One region of the Amycolatopsis sp. NPDC051903 genome, then DNA from elsewhere that is predicted to be linked to it. Evidence: riboswitches for the same ligand, from Rfam matches in the RefSeq annotation. Region 1 holds a riboswitch; each other region holds the start of a gene.

Evidence for each region. A riboswitch is a leader RNA that binds a small molecule or an ion and turns the genes downstream of it on or off. The one in region 1 is predicted to bind cobalamin.
Region 2: linked by a shared signal. The riboswitch ahead of ACIA77_RS04490 (FadR/GntR family transcriptional regulator) and the one ahead of ACIA77_RS09235 (hypothetical protein) in region 1 are both predicted to bind cobalamin.
Region 3: linked by a shared signal. The riboswitch ahead of ACIA77_RS23125 (CbtB-domain containing protein) and the one ahead of ACIA77_RS09235 (hypothetical protein) in region 1 are both predicted to bind cobalamin.

What each region holds. Positions count from the first base shown of each region.
Region 1 covers NZ_JBITBT010000003.1:350,103-355,072, reverse strand. The annotation lists gene ACIA77_RS09240 (Gfo/Idh/MocA family protein) at 245-1,141, opposite strand; cobalamin riboswitch at 1,181-1,317, shown strand; gene ACIA77_RS09235 (hypothetical protein) at 1,333-1,968, shown strand; gene ACIA77_RS09230 (CbiQ family ECF transporter T component) at 1,961-3,034, shown strand; gene ACIA77_RS09225 (ABC transporter ATP-binding protein) at 3,031-4,644, shown strand; gene ACIA77_RS09220 (ECF transporter S component) at 4,641-4,970, shown strand, end outside.
Region 2 covers NZ_JBITBT010000002.1:42,411-47,380, reverse strand. The annotation lists gene ACIA77_RS04495 (ABC transporter substrate-binding protein) at 1-232, opposite strand, end outside; gene ACIA77_RS04490 (FadR/GntR family transcriptional regulator) at 595-1,323, opposite strand; cobalamin riboswitch at 1,383-1,534, opposite strand; gene ACIA77_RS04485 (hypothetical protein) at 1,559-1,978, opposite strand; gene ACIA77_RS04480 (L-lactate permease) at 1,975-3,657, opposite strand; gene ACIA77_RS04475 (methylmalonyl-CoA mutase family protein) at 3,722-4,970, opposite strand, start outside.
Region 3 covers NZ_JBITBT010000010.1:180,183-185,152, forward strand. The annotation lists gene ACIA77_RS23115 ((2Fe-2S)-binding protein) at 1-230, opposite strand, end outside; gene ACIA77_RS23120 (CbtA family protein) at 227-1,072, opposite strand; gene ACIA77_RS23125 (CbtB-domain containing protein) at 1,098-1,307, opposite strand; cobalamin riboswitch at 1,341-1,474, opposite strand; gene ACIA77_RS23130 (class I SAM-dependent methyltransferase) at 1,547-2,167, opposite strand; gene ACIA77_RS23135 (class I SAM-dependent methyltransferase) at 2,178-2,780, opposite strand; gene ACIA77_RS23140 (serine hydrolase domain-containing protein) at 2,875-3,783, opposite strand; gene ACIA77_RS23145 (hypothetical protein) at 3,672-4,142, opposite strand; gene ACIA77_RS23150 (DeoR/GlpR family DNA-binding transcription regulator) at 4,267-4,970, opposite strand, start outside.

The DNA.
Region 1 (4,970 bases):
GAACCCCTCTGAACTGCTTCTTCCCACCCTTCCAAGATCACCTTCGCATTGGGAGATCAACTCGGCACGCCCAGCGGGGCGCACTATTCGGTGATCTTTCCGCTGGCGCGAAACGGCTTCCCGTGGTTCGGTCGAGGCGCGGACCGTCCATAGTGGATGCTGTGGACAACTCTGTGGAAGAAGCCGGAAGGCGGGGCGAAAAGCCTCCGTCCACAAGGGAAAACAGGGGCTCGGCCCCTGTGTATTACCCGGCCAGTTCGCGGGCGCGTTCGATGAGCGCGGACAGGTGCACGCCGCGGTGGACGTCGCACGGGTGCGTGGTCGTGCCGCTCGCGACCATCGCAGCGAAGTCGTCCAGCAGGGCGGTGTAGGACTCGCCGGCCGTGCCCGGCTTGCGACCGAGCGTGCGGTACCCGTGGTCCCCGTAAACGGCGATTTCGGCCACGGTCGGCTGAACCGGCAGGCGCAACGACAGCGTCGCGGTGCTCGTGGCGCCGCCCTCGTGCGCGAACATCAGCTGCCACAGGTCGTCGGGCCCGCGGTGGGCCGCGAGCACGTCCGTGATCCGCCCGAGGGCGGCGTCGAGCAGGTCGAACGCGTGCGGGCCGACGTCGGCGAGCGCGCCGCCCGCCGGGTCGAGCCGCCAGGCCGAAGCCGCGTACTGGCCGCCGAGCAGGGCGCCCGACAGCCACCGCGCGCCGCCGCCGCGCCAGCCGCCCGATCGGGCGAGGCCGTCGAGCCAGTCGCGCGTCTGCTGGGAGAACCGCAGGGTCAGCATCACCAGCGACGCGACTCCGGCCTGCGAAACCGCGTCGGCGAGCCGCCGCGCGCTCGCCAGGTCGGGTGCGATCGGCTTCTCCAGGATCAGGTGCTTGCCGGCCGCGGCCGCGCGCGCCGCGATCTCGGCCTGCACGGCGGGCGGGACGGCGAACGCGAGCGCGTCGACCTGGGCGAACAGTTCGTCGAGGTCGTCGGTCCCCACCGCGCCGTGGGCTTCGGCGAGCGCGCGGGCGTTCTCGGCCCGGCGGCCCCAGACGGCGGAGAGCTGCGTGCCCGGGTGGTCGGCCAGCCCCGGTGCGTGCACCGTGGTCGCCCACGGCCCGGTTCCGACGAGGCCGACGCGCAGCTGTCCCAGGTCCACACCCGGAAGTGTAGGTGTGGGCGGCACCGCTTCCGGCGGGTACCTCCGGTGGGTTAACGTCGGACAGCTGAACACCACGAACGGGGGAAGCCGGTGGGAATCCGGCGCTGACCCGCAACCGTGATCGGCCCGCGCGGCCGTGAGCCGGATCGCCCGTGCGTGGTCCGATTCGATGCGAGGACTCATCAACGATGCGGTTGTTCCCCGTGCGGCTGTTCGCCGCCTGTGCCCTGCTGCTCGGTGCCGGTCTGTCCGGTGCCGCGCCCGCCTCCGCGACCGTGCCCGGCAAGGGCACCGCGGGCTACTGTCCCGACGCCACCGGCGTCACCGTGGTCGTCGACTTCCAGGACCTGGGCGGCGACACCCTCATCCGCTGCGCCCCCGGCCCGCAGGAGAACGGCGTGACGGCCCTGCAGAACGCCGGCCTCGACCTCGCCGGCGTCGGCAAGTACGGGCTTGCGCTGATCTGCAAGATCGAAGGCAAACCGGCCGACCAGTCGTGCTCGGCGATGCCGCCGGAGAGCGCGTCGTGGAGCTTCTGGACGGCGGCGAACGGCGGGAAGTGGGCCTCGAGCCAGGTCGGGGTGCAGAGCTGGCAGCCGCCGGCCGGCAGCTTCGAGGGCTGGTCGTTCGCGCACGACAAGTCCTTCCAGGACTACCCGCCGCCGCGCGTCGCGCCCGTCCGCAAGGCCAACGCGCCCGCGCCGGCACCGACGGCAGCGAGCAGCAGCAACGGCTTCCCGACCGGGCTCGTGGTCGGGCTCGTCGTGGTCGTGGTGCTCGTCGGCGCGGGCCTGGTCGCCGCGGTGCGGCGCCGGCGTGCTTGAGCCGCGGGCGCTGCATCCGGGCGCGTGGTGGGTGTGGGCGCTCGGGCTCGCCGTCGCCGCGAGCCGCACCACCAACCCGCTGCTGCTCGCGCTCGTGCTCGCCGTGGCGGGGTTCGTGGTCGTCAGCCGCCGCGGCGACGCGCCGTGGGCGCTGGCTTTCCGCGTGTACGCGTGGGTGGCGGGCGTGATCGTGCTGTCGCGCGTGCTGTTCCGGATCCTGATCGGCGGCGAGGACGGCGGGCACGTGCTGTTCACGCTCCCGGCCATCCCGTTGCCGGCGGCCGCCGCCGGGATCGAGCTGCTCGGCCCGACCTCGGCCGAAGAGCTCCTCGGCGGGTTCTACGACGGCCTGCGGCTCGCGACGATCGTGCTCTGCGTCGGCGCCGCGAACGCGCTGGCCAACCCGAAACGCCTGCTGAAAGCCGTGCCGGGCGCGCTGGCCGAGGTGAGCACGGCCGTCACCGTCGCGCTGTCGGTGGCGCCGCAGCTGGTCGAGAGCGTGCAGCGGGTGCGGCGGGCGCGCCGGCTGCGGGCGGCCCGCGGGCGCGGGCTGCGGTTCCTGCGGGGGATCTTCGTGCCGGTGCTGGCGGACGCGATGGACCGCTCGCTCCAGTTGGCGGCGGCCATGGATTCGCGGGGGTACGGCCGGCGCGGGCACCTCGAGCGGCGCGTGCGGGTGGTGATCGCGGTGTGCGTGCCGGCCGGGTTCGCCGGGGTCGCCGTGGGGATCTACGGCGTGCTCGACGGGTCGGCGGGCTGGTTGGGCGTGCCGATGCTCGTGGCCGGGCTGGTCGTGGCGGGCGCCGGGTTCGTGCTGGGCGGGCGGCGGATCCGGCGCACGACGTACCGGCCCGACCCGTGGCGGCTGCCGGAAACGCTGGTGGCGCTGTGTGGCGTGCTCGCCTGCGCTCTGGTGCTGGTGGCTTCACCGGCGTCGCTGGAGACGCCCGTGAGCCCGCCGAGCTGGCCGACGTTGCCGGTGTTGCCGGCCGTGGCCGTGCTGATCGCGGTGCTGCCGGCGTGGCTCGCGCCGCGCCCGGCGCCGCTCGTGGAGGTGGCGAAGTGATCGAGTTTTCGCAGGTCAGCGTGACGTACGACGGGGCTTCACAGGCCGTGCTGCGCGACGTGAACCTCGTGGTGGAGGAGGGTGAGCTGTGCCTCGTCGCCGGGCGCACCGGCGTCGGCAAGTCGACCTTCCTCGGCACGATCAACGGCCTCGTCCCCCACTTCACCGGCGGGCGGCTGGCCGGGCGCGTGCTCGTCGACGGCTTCGACACGGCGACGCACCCGCCGCGCGAGCTGGCGTCCGTGGTGGGCGTCGTCGGGCAGGACCCGCTCGCGGGGTTCGTGACCGACACCGTCGAGGAAGAACTCGCGTACGCCATGGAGCAGCTGGCCGTGGCCCCGGACGTGATGCGCAAGCGCGTCGAGGAGACGCTCGACCTGCTGGGCATCGCGGACCTGCGCGACCGTCCACTTCGGACGCTGTCGGGCGGGCAGCAGCAGCGCGTGGCGATCGGGTCGGTGCTCACGGCGCACCCGCGCGTGCTCGTGCTGGACGAGCCGACGTCGGCGCTCGACCCGACGGCCGCCGAGGAGGTGCTGGCCGCGATCACGCGCCTGGTGCACGACCTCGGGACGACCGTGGTCGTCGCGGAGCACCGGATGGAGCGCGTCGCGCAGTACGCCGACCGGCTGCTGTACCTGCGGGGTGACGGTGCGGTCGTGTCCGGTCCGCCGGCGGAGGTGTTCGCGGAGGCCGACGTGGCGCCGCCGATCGTGGAGCTGGGGCGGCTGGCCGGGTGGTCGCCGTTGCCGCTGTCGGTGCGCGACGCACGGCGGAAAGCGGGGCCGTTGCGGGAGCGGCTGGCTTCGGCCGTGGTGGCCCGGCCGGCGGCCGCGCCTACGGACGACGTGCTGACGGCCCGGGCAGTGCAAGTGCGCTACGGCGGCGTAGTCGCGGTGCGGGGGGTCGACCTGACGCTGCGGCGCGGTGAGGTCGTGGCGCTGATGGGGCGGAACGGGTCGGGGAAGTCGTCGTTGCTGTGGGCACTGCAGGGCAGTGGGCCGCGGTCTGCCGGCGTGGTTTCCGTGCTGGGCGTGGATCCGGGGGCCGCGCGGCCGCGGGTGGCGCGGTCGCGCGTCGGGCTGGTGCCGCAGACGCCGGGTGACCTGCTGTACCTGGATTCGGCCGAGGCGGAGTGCCGGCAGGCGGACGCGGAATCGGGCGCTTCGCCCGGGACGACGCGGTCGTTGCTGGACCGCCTCGTGCCCGGTGTCGATCCCTCGGCCAACCCGCGGGACCTGTCGGAGGGGCAGCGGCTGGCGCTGGTGCTGGCCGTGCAGCTGGCCGCGGCGCCGCCCGTGGTCCTGCTCGACGAGCCGACGCGCGGGCTCGATTACCCCGCGAAGCGGCACTTCGCGGCGGTGCTCGCTTCGCTGGCTTCGGCCGGGCACGCGGTGCTGCTGGCGACGCACGACGTGGAGTTCGTGGCCGCCGCCGCTGCGCGGGTCGTGGTGCTGGCCGAGGGTGAGGTCGTCGCGGACGGGCCTACTGCCGACGTCGTGGTGTCCTCGCCCGCGTTCGCCCCGCAGGTCGCGAAGGTCTTGGCGCCGCAGGAGTGGCTGACGGTGGACGAGGTCGCGCGGGCGCTGCGGTCCGAGGTGGCGTCGTGACGGACTTCCTCGGCCCGGCCGTGCGGCTCCGGTTCCGCTCGGCGCTGGTCCTGATCCCGGCGGTGGTGTTCGGCCTGGTGATGTTCTGCTGGCCGCTGTTCGCGACGTCGCGCCCCGACGGCCACACGGCCGACGCGCCGTTCGTCTTCCTGGTGACGCTGCCGGTGCTCATCCTGATCGTCCTGGCGGAGCTGTCCAGCGGCGGCCTCGACGCGAAGGCCCTCGCGCTGCTCGGCGTGCTGTCCGCAGTGGACGCCGCCCTGCGCCCCCTCGGCGCCGGCACCGGCGGCATCGAGCTGGTGTTCTTCCTGCTCGTGCTCGCCGGC
Region 2 (4,970 bases), on a different contig from region 1:
CCCAGCGCCCGGTCGCTTCGCTGACCAGGTCGCGCTGGTCCAGCACACTCGGCTCGAACTGCGACAGCGTCGCGATGTACTGGATGAGGTCGTGGCCCTGTCCCGCCTGGATCTCGGCCGCGATCCGGGTGGGGATCTGCGCCTGGTCGATGTGGTCGACGGTCACCTTGACGCCGACCCGCGACCCCCAGTCCTGCGCGAACCGATCGAACCACACGTCGTGGTCTGGCACGAAATGGCTCCAGAGAAGGATTTTCAGCTCACCGGAGAGCTTTGTGGACGGTTCACTGAAGGTCTCCTGCGGAGCTTGGCCACGGGCGGTTCCCCCCGTGTCGTCCTCGGAGGCGCAGGCGCCCAGTGCCACCGAACCCAGTGTGATGGCGGCGGCGGCGCGCAACACGTCCCGCCGGCTGTGCTGTGAAGTGGGGAGGTCGCTCATCACCGACTCCTCCCTCTCGAAAAAGGAGGCAAATGACTTTAGTCGATACCGCACCGCGCGGCAGTGTGAACCGAACTCCGGTCAGATCGGCGAGAGCGGCCGCCGCCTCGACCCACCACGTTCGGGCCGGATCCCGGCACCGCCATCGATCGCTTTCAGGGGTTGAGCACCCGGTCCTGGTAGAAGCGGGTGATGTGGTCGGCCACGAGGTCGGCCGCGCGATCCCCGTCGCCGGCCTCGACGGCGCGCAGGATCGCCTCGTGCTCGGTCACGAGGCCGGCCGCGACGGCGCGCCAGTCGGGCAGCCGCGCGAAGGCCGCCGCCATCTCCGACTCGACGGCGCCGCGCAGCGCCTGCATCAGGTCGGTGGCCAGCGCGTTGCCAGAGATGCGGGCGATGCTCACGTGGAACTCGGTGTCCAGCGCGTTGAACTGCTGGTACTCCTGGTCCGCGGCGCGCATCCCGTCGACGAGCGCCGCCAGCCGGGCCACGTCCTCGGGGGTGCGGGTCGCCGCGGCGCCGCGGGCCGCGTTGCGTTCCAGCTGCACGCGCGTCTCGACGAGATCGGCCAGGCTGATGCGCGCGAGCGCGAGGTGCAGCCGCAGCAGGTTGGTCAGCGCCGGGGTCGAACGCGCCGTGACGACGGACCCGGCGTCGGCGCCCGAACCCGTGCGGGCCTCGATGATCCCCATCGCTTCGAGGGCGCGCAGGGCTTCGCGGACGCTGGTCCGGCTCACCCCGAGCGCGCTCACGAGCTCTCGCTCGCTGGGGAGCTTCTCCCCCGCGCGCAGGCTGCCGTCGAGGATCTTCTCCTCGATCTGCGCCAGCACCTGTTCGTGCATCCGCACGCGCCGGACCGGCTCCCAGGCCGCCTCGGACGTCATGACCGGTCCCTCGACATCCCCATGATGGTCACGCTCCTCCTCGGGTTCGTGCGACCCGCTCAAGGATGGACGCGGCGAGAGGGTCTGCCTGCGGACCCCGCCGGGCGGGGTCCGATCACAGTGGCGCGACCGGCCCGGATTCTCACCGGAGTTCCTCTTCACCGCGTAGTGCTCACTCAAGGTAATCGGAGCTCGCAGGTAGTGTCAATATGACCTCTTTGTTGGTATGACCACACTAGTCGGCACACGATCCGACGTACCCGAGCGACCGTTCCCGCTCCTCCGCGCGGAACGCGAAGGCGAGCAGGACCGCACTCGCCCGGTCGAGCACGGCCACGGCGTCGTCCGGCGCCTCCCGCGCGGCCCGGCGCAGCACCGCCCGCGCGAGTTTCAGCAGCCCGGCCGCGGCGCTGAGCCCGCCCAGCACGGCGAAGCCACGCGGGACCACGACCGCTCCGTGGTCCCGCGCCGCCCGCCACAGCCGCGGCAGCTCCGGCACCGGCACTCCCGCGGCGAGGGCGTCGGCGAGCTCGATCAGCTCGTACTGCACCTCCAGGAGCACGGCTTCGTCGCCGGAGGGCAGCGAGCACGTGGAGACGGCCGCGCCGATCGCGGCGTTGGCCTCCTCCACGGCTTCGCTCGCCACCCGGTTCACGGCACCATCCACGACAGCATCGGGGTGGACTGCAGGTAGACGAGGACGCACATCAGCGGCACGAACACCGCCGACGCCGCGAGCACCCGCCGGAACAGCAGGCCCTCCTTGCCGGCCAGCCCCACCGCACTGGCGCCGATCGCGAGGTTCTGCGGGCTGATCATCTTCCCGAGGACCCCGCCGCTGCTGTTCGCCGCCGCCATCAGCACCGGCTGCAGCTGCGCGCCGTGTGCGGCCGCGACCTGCAGGGCGCCGAAGAGCGAGTTCGACGACGTGTCCGATCCCGTCACCGCGGTACCGAACCAGCCCAGCAGCGGCGACAGCAGCGCGAACAGGCCGCCGGCACCGGCGAGGAACAGCCCGAGCGTGGCCGTCTGCCCGGACATGTTCATCACGTAGGCGAGCGCGAGGACGGCCATCACGGTGAGCCCGGCCGTGCGCAGCTGCACGATCGTCTGCCCGTAGGCGCGGACCGCGTCCCGCAGCGGCACCTTGAGCAGGAACGCCGAGACGATCCCGGCGATGAACAGGACCGTGCCGCTGTCTGCGAGCCAGTCGAACTTGTACGACACCAGGCTCAGCGGCTTGCCCGCCGACGTCACGACGTGCAGGCCGGGCCAGCTGAACGTCTTCGTCGTCGACGCGAGTGCCGCCGCCACCGCCGGGATCGCCGCGACGGAGAACAGCACGATGATCGTCGCGTACGGCGCGAACGAGCGGGCCTGGTCGGCCCGCGAGTCGACGACCGTTCGCTCCCGCACCGCCGTCGTCGCCGCGGTGGTCACGGCGCCGCCGCCGGAGACGGGCCCGGTCGGTACGGGCTCCGTACCGCGATCGCCGGGTGCGCGGTCGGGCGCGTCCGCCGGTTTCGGCTTCCAGAACCGCAGCAGCACGAGCACGGCCGCCGCGGACACGAGCGACGCCGCGATGTCCGTTAGCTGCACGGGCCCGAAGTTCGCCATCAGGTACTGCACGACGGCGAAGCTCACGCCGCACACGATCGCCGCGGGCCAGGCCTGGCGCAGCCCGCGCCGCCCGTCCAGCACGATCACGAGCACCAGCGGCACGATCAGCGCGAGGATCGGCACCTGCCGGCCGGTCATCGACGCCAGGTCGTCCAGCGGCAGCCCGGTCACCTTGGCGAGCGTGATCACCGGCAGCGCCACGGCGCCGTACGCGACGGGCGCGGTGTTGGCGATGAGCGCGACCGTCGCCGCCTTCAGCGGTTTCAGCCCGACCGCCACGAGCATCACCGAGCAGATCGCGACCGGCGCGCCGAACCCGGCGAGCGCCTCCAGCAGCGCGCCGAACGAGAACGCGATGATCACGCCCTGCACGCGCTGGTCGTCGCTGATCTTCGCGAAGGTCCGCCGCAGCACGTCGAAGTGCCCGGACACCTTCGTCATCTGGTAGATCCACAGGGAGTTGAGCACGATCCACAGCGCGGGGAACAGGCCGAACGCCGCGCCTTCGAGCGCGGAGTCGAACGCCGGTCCGGCCGGCATGCCGTACACCGCGATCGCGCCGATGATCGACAACGCGAGCGCGATGAGCGAGGCCAGCCACGCGCGGACGCGGAACACGCCCAGCAGCACGAACAGCACGATCAGGGGCAGGGCGGACACGAGGGCGGACCAACCGAGACTGCCGCCGAGTGGCGCGGGAACCTGCGTGTACACAGGTCACCTCCGGGATCTCTCGTCGTTGAGAGGAGGGGTGGGGACTCGAGGAATCGCAAAGGGCCTAGAACACCGGGGTTTCGGTGTAGGACCCGAAGACATCACGCAGCGCGCCCGTGATCTCTCCCATGGAAAGGTGCGCCTTGACGGCCTCGACCGTCGCCGGCATCAGGTTGGCCGACGGATCGGCCGCGACGGCGAGCAGCTGCTCCATCGCCGCCTTCGCCCGGTCGGGGTCCCGGTCGGCGCGCACCTGCTTGAGCCGTGCGAGCTGCCGGGCCTCGGATTCCGGGTCGAGCTTGTGCGTTTCGATCTTCTCGCCCTGGCCCTCGTCGACGTACTTGTTCACGCCGATCACGGGCCGGTCGCCGCTCGCCTTGCGGCGCGCGAACTCGTAGGCGGTGTCGGAGATCTCGCGCTGGAAGAACCCCTGCTCGATCGCCGCGACGACGCCGCCGAGCTCCTCGATCTTCGCGAAGTAGCCGTGGATCCCCGACTCGAGGCGGTCGGTGAGGTTCTCGACGTAGTACGAGCCGCCGAGCGGGTCGATCACGCTCGTCACGCCGGTTTCGTCGGCGATGATCTGCTGGGTGCGCAGCGCGACCTTCATCGCCTGTTCGCTCGGGATCGTGTACGCCTCGTCGAGCCCGTTGGTGTGCAAGGACTGCGCGCCGCCGAGCACGGCCGAGAGCGCCTGCAGCGCGGTGCGGATGATGTTGTTGAGCGGCTGCGGTTTCGTGAGCGTGGCCGCTGCCGTCTGCGCGTGGAACCGCAGCCGCATCGACTGCGGGTTCTCGGCGCCGAAGGTCTCCTTCATCATCTTCGCGTAGAACCGCCGCACCGCGCGGAACTTCGCGACCTCCTCGAACAGGTCCGCCTGGCTGACGAAGAAGAACGACAGCCGCGAGGCGAACTGGTCGACGTCGACGCCGGTCGCGACGACGTCCTCGACGTAGGCCTTGGTGATCGCCATCGTGAACGCGATCTCCTGCAAGGCGTTCGCCCCGGCCTCGCTGATGTGGTACCCGGAGATGTTCACCGGGTTGTAGCGCGCCATGCGCTCGCTGCAGTAAACGATGGTGTCGCGCACGATCCGCATGCTCGGCCGGACCGGGAACACCCACTCCTTCTGCGCCACGTACTCCTTGAGGATGTCGTTCTGGATCGTCCCCGAGAGCTTGTTCAGGTCGTAGCCGCGCTCTTCGGCGACGGCCACGTACATGGCGAGCAGGATCCACGCCGACGGGTTGATCGTCATCGACACGCTGATCGTCTCGAGGTCGATGCCCTCGAACAGCGCCTCCATGTCCGGC
Region 3 (4,970 bases), on a different contig from region 1:
GCCGCCAGGGCCAGTGCCGGGGAGAGCAGGCGGGCCGCGAGGCCCAGGTGCGCCACGGACGCCGCGACGCGCAGCTCGACGTCCCCTCCGCCGGCGGCCAGGACGCTCCGGACCCGCGCCACACGCTCACGCAGCACGAACCCGTCGTCGAGGACCTCTGACAGCGGACGCCACGACGCCGCGGGCTCGGCGCCCGCGGCGTGCGTGTCGTAGGTGAAGAACGGGTTCACGCGGCGGCGGTGGCCGTCTCCTTGCGGCCGCCGGAGAGCACGCGCTCGGCCAGCGGGCCGAACACGAGCGCGATCGTGGTCCACAGGATCAGCTGCGCGAGCACCGAGTTGAGGCGGAACGCGAACAGCGTGTCGGCCGGGAACCCCGGGTACACGATGGCGCCCGCGTCGTTCTTCAGCGGCAGCGGCGTCTCGGTCGGCTGCGCGCCGTACTCGGCGACGTTGGCCGAAAGCTGCCCCAGCGACGGCAGCAGCGCCATCAGGACCGCCGACACGACCACGAACGCGGCGCCCGCGACCAGCGTCGCGTTCCAAGTGCCGAGTTTCGGTGCGAGACGGCGGCCCAGCACCACGGCGCCGACGAGGAAGACGATCGACGCCGCGACCATCCCGAGGTAGAGCCCCGAGCGCGCGCCGATCGTGTCGGCGTGGCCGACGGCGGGCGGGTTGGCCGGGTACTTCAGGAACGGCACGAGGTAGAGGGCGAGGAACCCCGCTCCGGCGACGAGCACGGCCAGCACGCGGGCGCGCACCTGGCCGACGCGGCCCAGGCACACCGTGTAGACCACGGCGAACAGCAGCCCCATCGCGACACCGAAGAGGATCATGCCCGCGCCGATGCCGACGTTGGCCTGCACGGCGCGGCTGAACACCTCCGGCCCGTCGTGCGCCATGCCGGCCATGCCGCCGTGGTCGAGGGCTTCCTGCGCGGCGTCGCGGCCGGACTCGTAGTCGATGGCGGCCTGGATCTGCGGCTCCGCGAAGATGCGCGCGAAGACGAACGCCAGCAGGCCGCCCAGCGCGCCGGCGAGCAGGCCGCGCAGGACGAGCTTCTTCTCCATGTTCGGTTGTCCGTTTCCGTGCGCGTCAGTGGCAGGGGAAGCCGAGGAAGTGCCGCGCGTCGTGCACGAACTCGTGGACGTGGGTGTCGCTGCCGAACAGCGAGACCGCGCCCTGGTCGATGCCGATGAAGTAGTAGAGCAGCAGCGCCGCCGCCACGCTCAGGCCGAGCCACAGGGCGGCCTTCGAAACGGGCAGGACGACCGGGGTCGAGCGGTCGGCCGGGATGGTGGCCATCGATTGTCTCCTTGGGGATGACGCGTCCCTTGCGGGTGGACTCGTGGCGGCTGCTCGACCTGACTCGCCCTCGTTCGGGCTCACAGTGGCGCGACCGTGCCGGATTCACACCGGCTTCCGAGTAGCCGTCACGCGGGCAGAACGGTACGGCCCCAGTTGTCCGCGCGTCAATCTCCGGGCGGGTGTTTCGTGCCGCTTTGCCGGGTTGAGCGGCCGAGATCAGCACCCGACGGAGCAACTCAGAGCCGCTGGACCGTCGCGAACCAGCCGGGGGCGTCGTGCTCGTGGAAGCGGGTGTGCACACGCTCGCGTTCGAGGCTCGCGAGGCGCCAGCCGGTGTCGGGCGTGAAGACTTCCCGCAGTTCGGCCTCGGTGACGGGGTGCGGTCCGGTGTCCGGTCCGGCGTCGCTGAAGCACAGGACGTACAGCGTGCCGCCGGGGTTGGTGGCAGCGGCGAGCGAGGCGACGTAGCGGGCCCGCTCGGCGGCGTCGAAGGTGTGCAGCAGCCCGGAGTCGAGCACGGTGTCGAAGCGGCGGCCGAGGGCTTCGAGGTGCAGCGCGTCGGCCGTCACGAACTCGGCCGCGAGGCCTTGACCGGCCGCCTTTTCCCGGGCTCTGCTCAGCGCGGTCTCGGCGACGTCGACGCCCAGCACGTGCAGCCCCCGGTCCGCGACGAGCAGCGCGTTCTCCCCCGACCCGCACCCCGCGTCGAGGACCTCGCCGGTGAACCCGCCGTCGTCCGCGGCCCGCACGAACGCCGGCTGCGGCCCGCCGAAGTCCCACGGCGCGGGCCCGTCCTCGTACGAAGCGTCCCAGGGACGCCCGGTCCTGCGCTCGTGACTCGTCGGCTCGCGGCCCATGCCGCGATTCTCACTCCGTGGACTGCCGCGGGGCAATCGCCTTGAGGACCACGTCGCGCGTGTGGTGGGTCCCCTCGGGCCCCGGCCGGGTCCGTTCCCGCACCTCGTGCACCTCGACGGTCCACCCGGCCAGCCGCTGCACGATTTCGCCGGGCCGGTAGTAGTCGCTGTAGTCGACCCCCTCGTCCTCGGGATCGTGCCCGGTCACCAGCAGGGTCCCGCCGGGCGCCACGGTGGCGACCAGCCGGTCGAGCGCGCCGTCGTCGCGCTTGCGCAGCGGGAAGTACTGCACGGACACCAGTTCGAACGCCCCCGCCGGCATCGCCGTGCAGCTCAGGTCGGCCCGCGTCCAGGCGACGCGTTCGGCCACGTCGCGCCCGCTCTCGGCGCCACGCCGCAGCGCGGTCTCCGACACGTCCACGGCCGTCACGTGCCACCCCTGGCGCGCGAGCCACACCGCGTCGGCCCCTTCCCCGCACCCGACGTCGAGCGCCTGCCCCGGCGCCATCCCCGCGGCTTCCGCCACGAGCACCGCGTTGGGCTCCCCGCTGAACACCTGCTCCCGGCTGCGGTACATCCCGTCCCAGTCCTGGTCCTGGTCCTGGTCCGTCATCGGCGTCCCCTTCGGCTGTGGTGGTCTCCGTGGGACCAACTTGCCGCGCGGGCCGACGGGAGGGCAAATTGGTTTGCCGAACGGGCAAACCGGGTCAAGCGGAGTGCGGCAGGAGGGCCATTCCGCCGAGTTCGCCGGAGGGCAGGACGACCATCCGCAGTCGCCGGGTGGTGGCGGCGAAGGCGATCGCGACCTCCGCGACGACGGCGCCGGACGCGGCGATCTCGTGGTGGCGGACCGTGATCTCTCCCGCGGGTCCCGCGGGCTGGATGCTGGTCGTCCAGGCCCGAGCCAGGCGGTCTTCGGTGATCTTGCCGCGGACGTTCGCGGCCAGCCGGGCGTGCACGCGCGCGACGTGCCCGGCCACGAACGCGCGGGCGATCCCGAGGGCGTCGTCGCGCCAGGCGGGCCACGGTGCCGGTGTGCTCGCCCGCCGCGGGTCTTCGCCGGCCAGCACCAGTCGCGCGGCCCGTTTGAGGTGGGAGGAAAACGCGGGGCTGCCCTGGGTGCTGACGAGCATCGCCACGGCGCGCCCGCGTTCGTGATCAACGGTCACGCAGGCGCTGAACCCGCCGGTTCCGCCGCTGTGCTCACGCACGCCGCCCGGCCGCACGAGCCACGCGAGTGCTTGCTCGGCACCGTCTTCGACGCGCAGCACCGGTCGCTGCGCGAGCGTGATCGCCGTGCCCAGCGGCGTGGGCGGCGGGAACAGGCACGCGCGGGCGAAGCGGGCCAGGTCGCCGATCGTCGCTTCGACCCCACCGGCGCCGAGCGGGTGGTCCCACCGGGGAACCTCGTGCCCACCGGCGTGGCCCGGCAGCAGTGTGCCCGCTCCGCGCGGCCCGACGCCGGAACAGGTCATGGCGAGCGGACCGAGCAGCCGCTCGGTGATCAGCGCCGGGTAGTCCAGCCCGCTCGCGCGCTGCACGATGAGACCGAGCAGCTGGTAGCCGAGGTTGGAGTAGCGCCAGGGCCGGCCCGCCGTGGTGCTCGCTTGCCGCAAGCCTTCTTCCGCTCGCTCGAAGTCGTAGCCGGCCCAGGGGTGGTGGTGAGGTAGTCGTCGGCGAACCGGCCGCCGCCGGGGATGTCCGGCGCCAGCCCGCCGCGCCACGTGCCCTGGTCCTGGACGTTGACCCGCACCGGTCGCTGCCGGTGCGGTGCGAACGGGTCGCCCGCCGGGTCGGCCATGCGGGTCTGGAGGGTGAAGACCCGGCCTTGGCGCAGGCTGGCCGCGGCGGCGAGAACCTGTTCGGGGCCGAGCAGGTTCAGTGCCCCGATCTCGTCGTCCGCACCCCACCGGCCCCAGTTCGTCGGGGCCCCGGAAAGGATCTCGGAAAGCTGCTTCACCGGCTGATCGCTCACGACGAACCACGCTCCTTGACGTCACTGTCGGGCTCGCGCTGGTGCTGTGCAGCGAACATAAGTGGCGGAGGGAGGTGATGTCAATAAACTAACATCAGGGTGCTAGGAAAGTACCATTTCGGGCTCAGGCGAGGGCGTGGTCCTCGTCGACCGCGACCGTGACGACCTTGACGTGGTGCGCGGCCAACGCGGCCCGATGCTCGTCGGACAGCCCGTCGTCGGTGACGAGCACGTCGACGTCGTCGAGCGAACACGCCCGCACCATCGCGGAGCTCGCGAACTTGCTGGAGTCGGCCAGGAGGATCACCTCGTCGGCGACGTCGACGAGGGCGCGCTTGGACACCGCGTCGAAGTGGTTGCCGCAGTACACGCCCTCGGTGGTCACGCTCGACGCGGCGAGCAGCAGCGTGCGCACCCGCAGCTCCCTGATCGCCGCGAGCGTCATCGGCCCGGCGAAGGACTGCGAACTCTGGTGCAGGGTTCCGCCGAGGCTGATCACGTCCAGGTTCTCCTTGCCCAGCAAGGTGTTGATGATCGGCAGCGACGCGGTGACGACCTGCAGCCGAAGCGCCGGCGGCAGCAGGTTCGCCACCGCGTTGGTCGTGGTGCCGGCGTCGAACGCGACCGCGCCGCCGTCGGGCAGCAGCTCGATCACCCGGCGCGCGATGGCCTGCTTGGCGGCGGCGTGCCGGCTGGAGCGGGCGCGGAAGTCGGTGCCGTCGATCGCGGCGGCGGGCAACGTGGTGACACCGCCGTGCACGCTGCGCATGCGACCCTCGCGAACGAGCTTGCGCGCGTCGCGCCGGATGGTCATCTCCGAGACGCCGA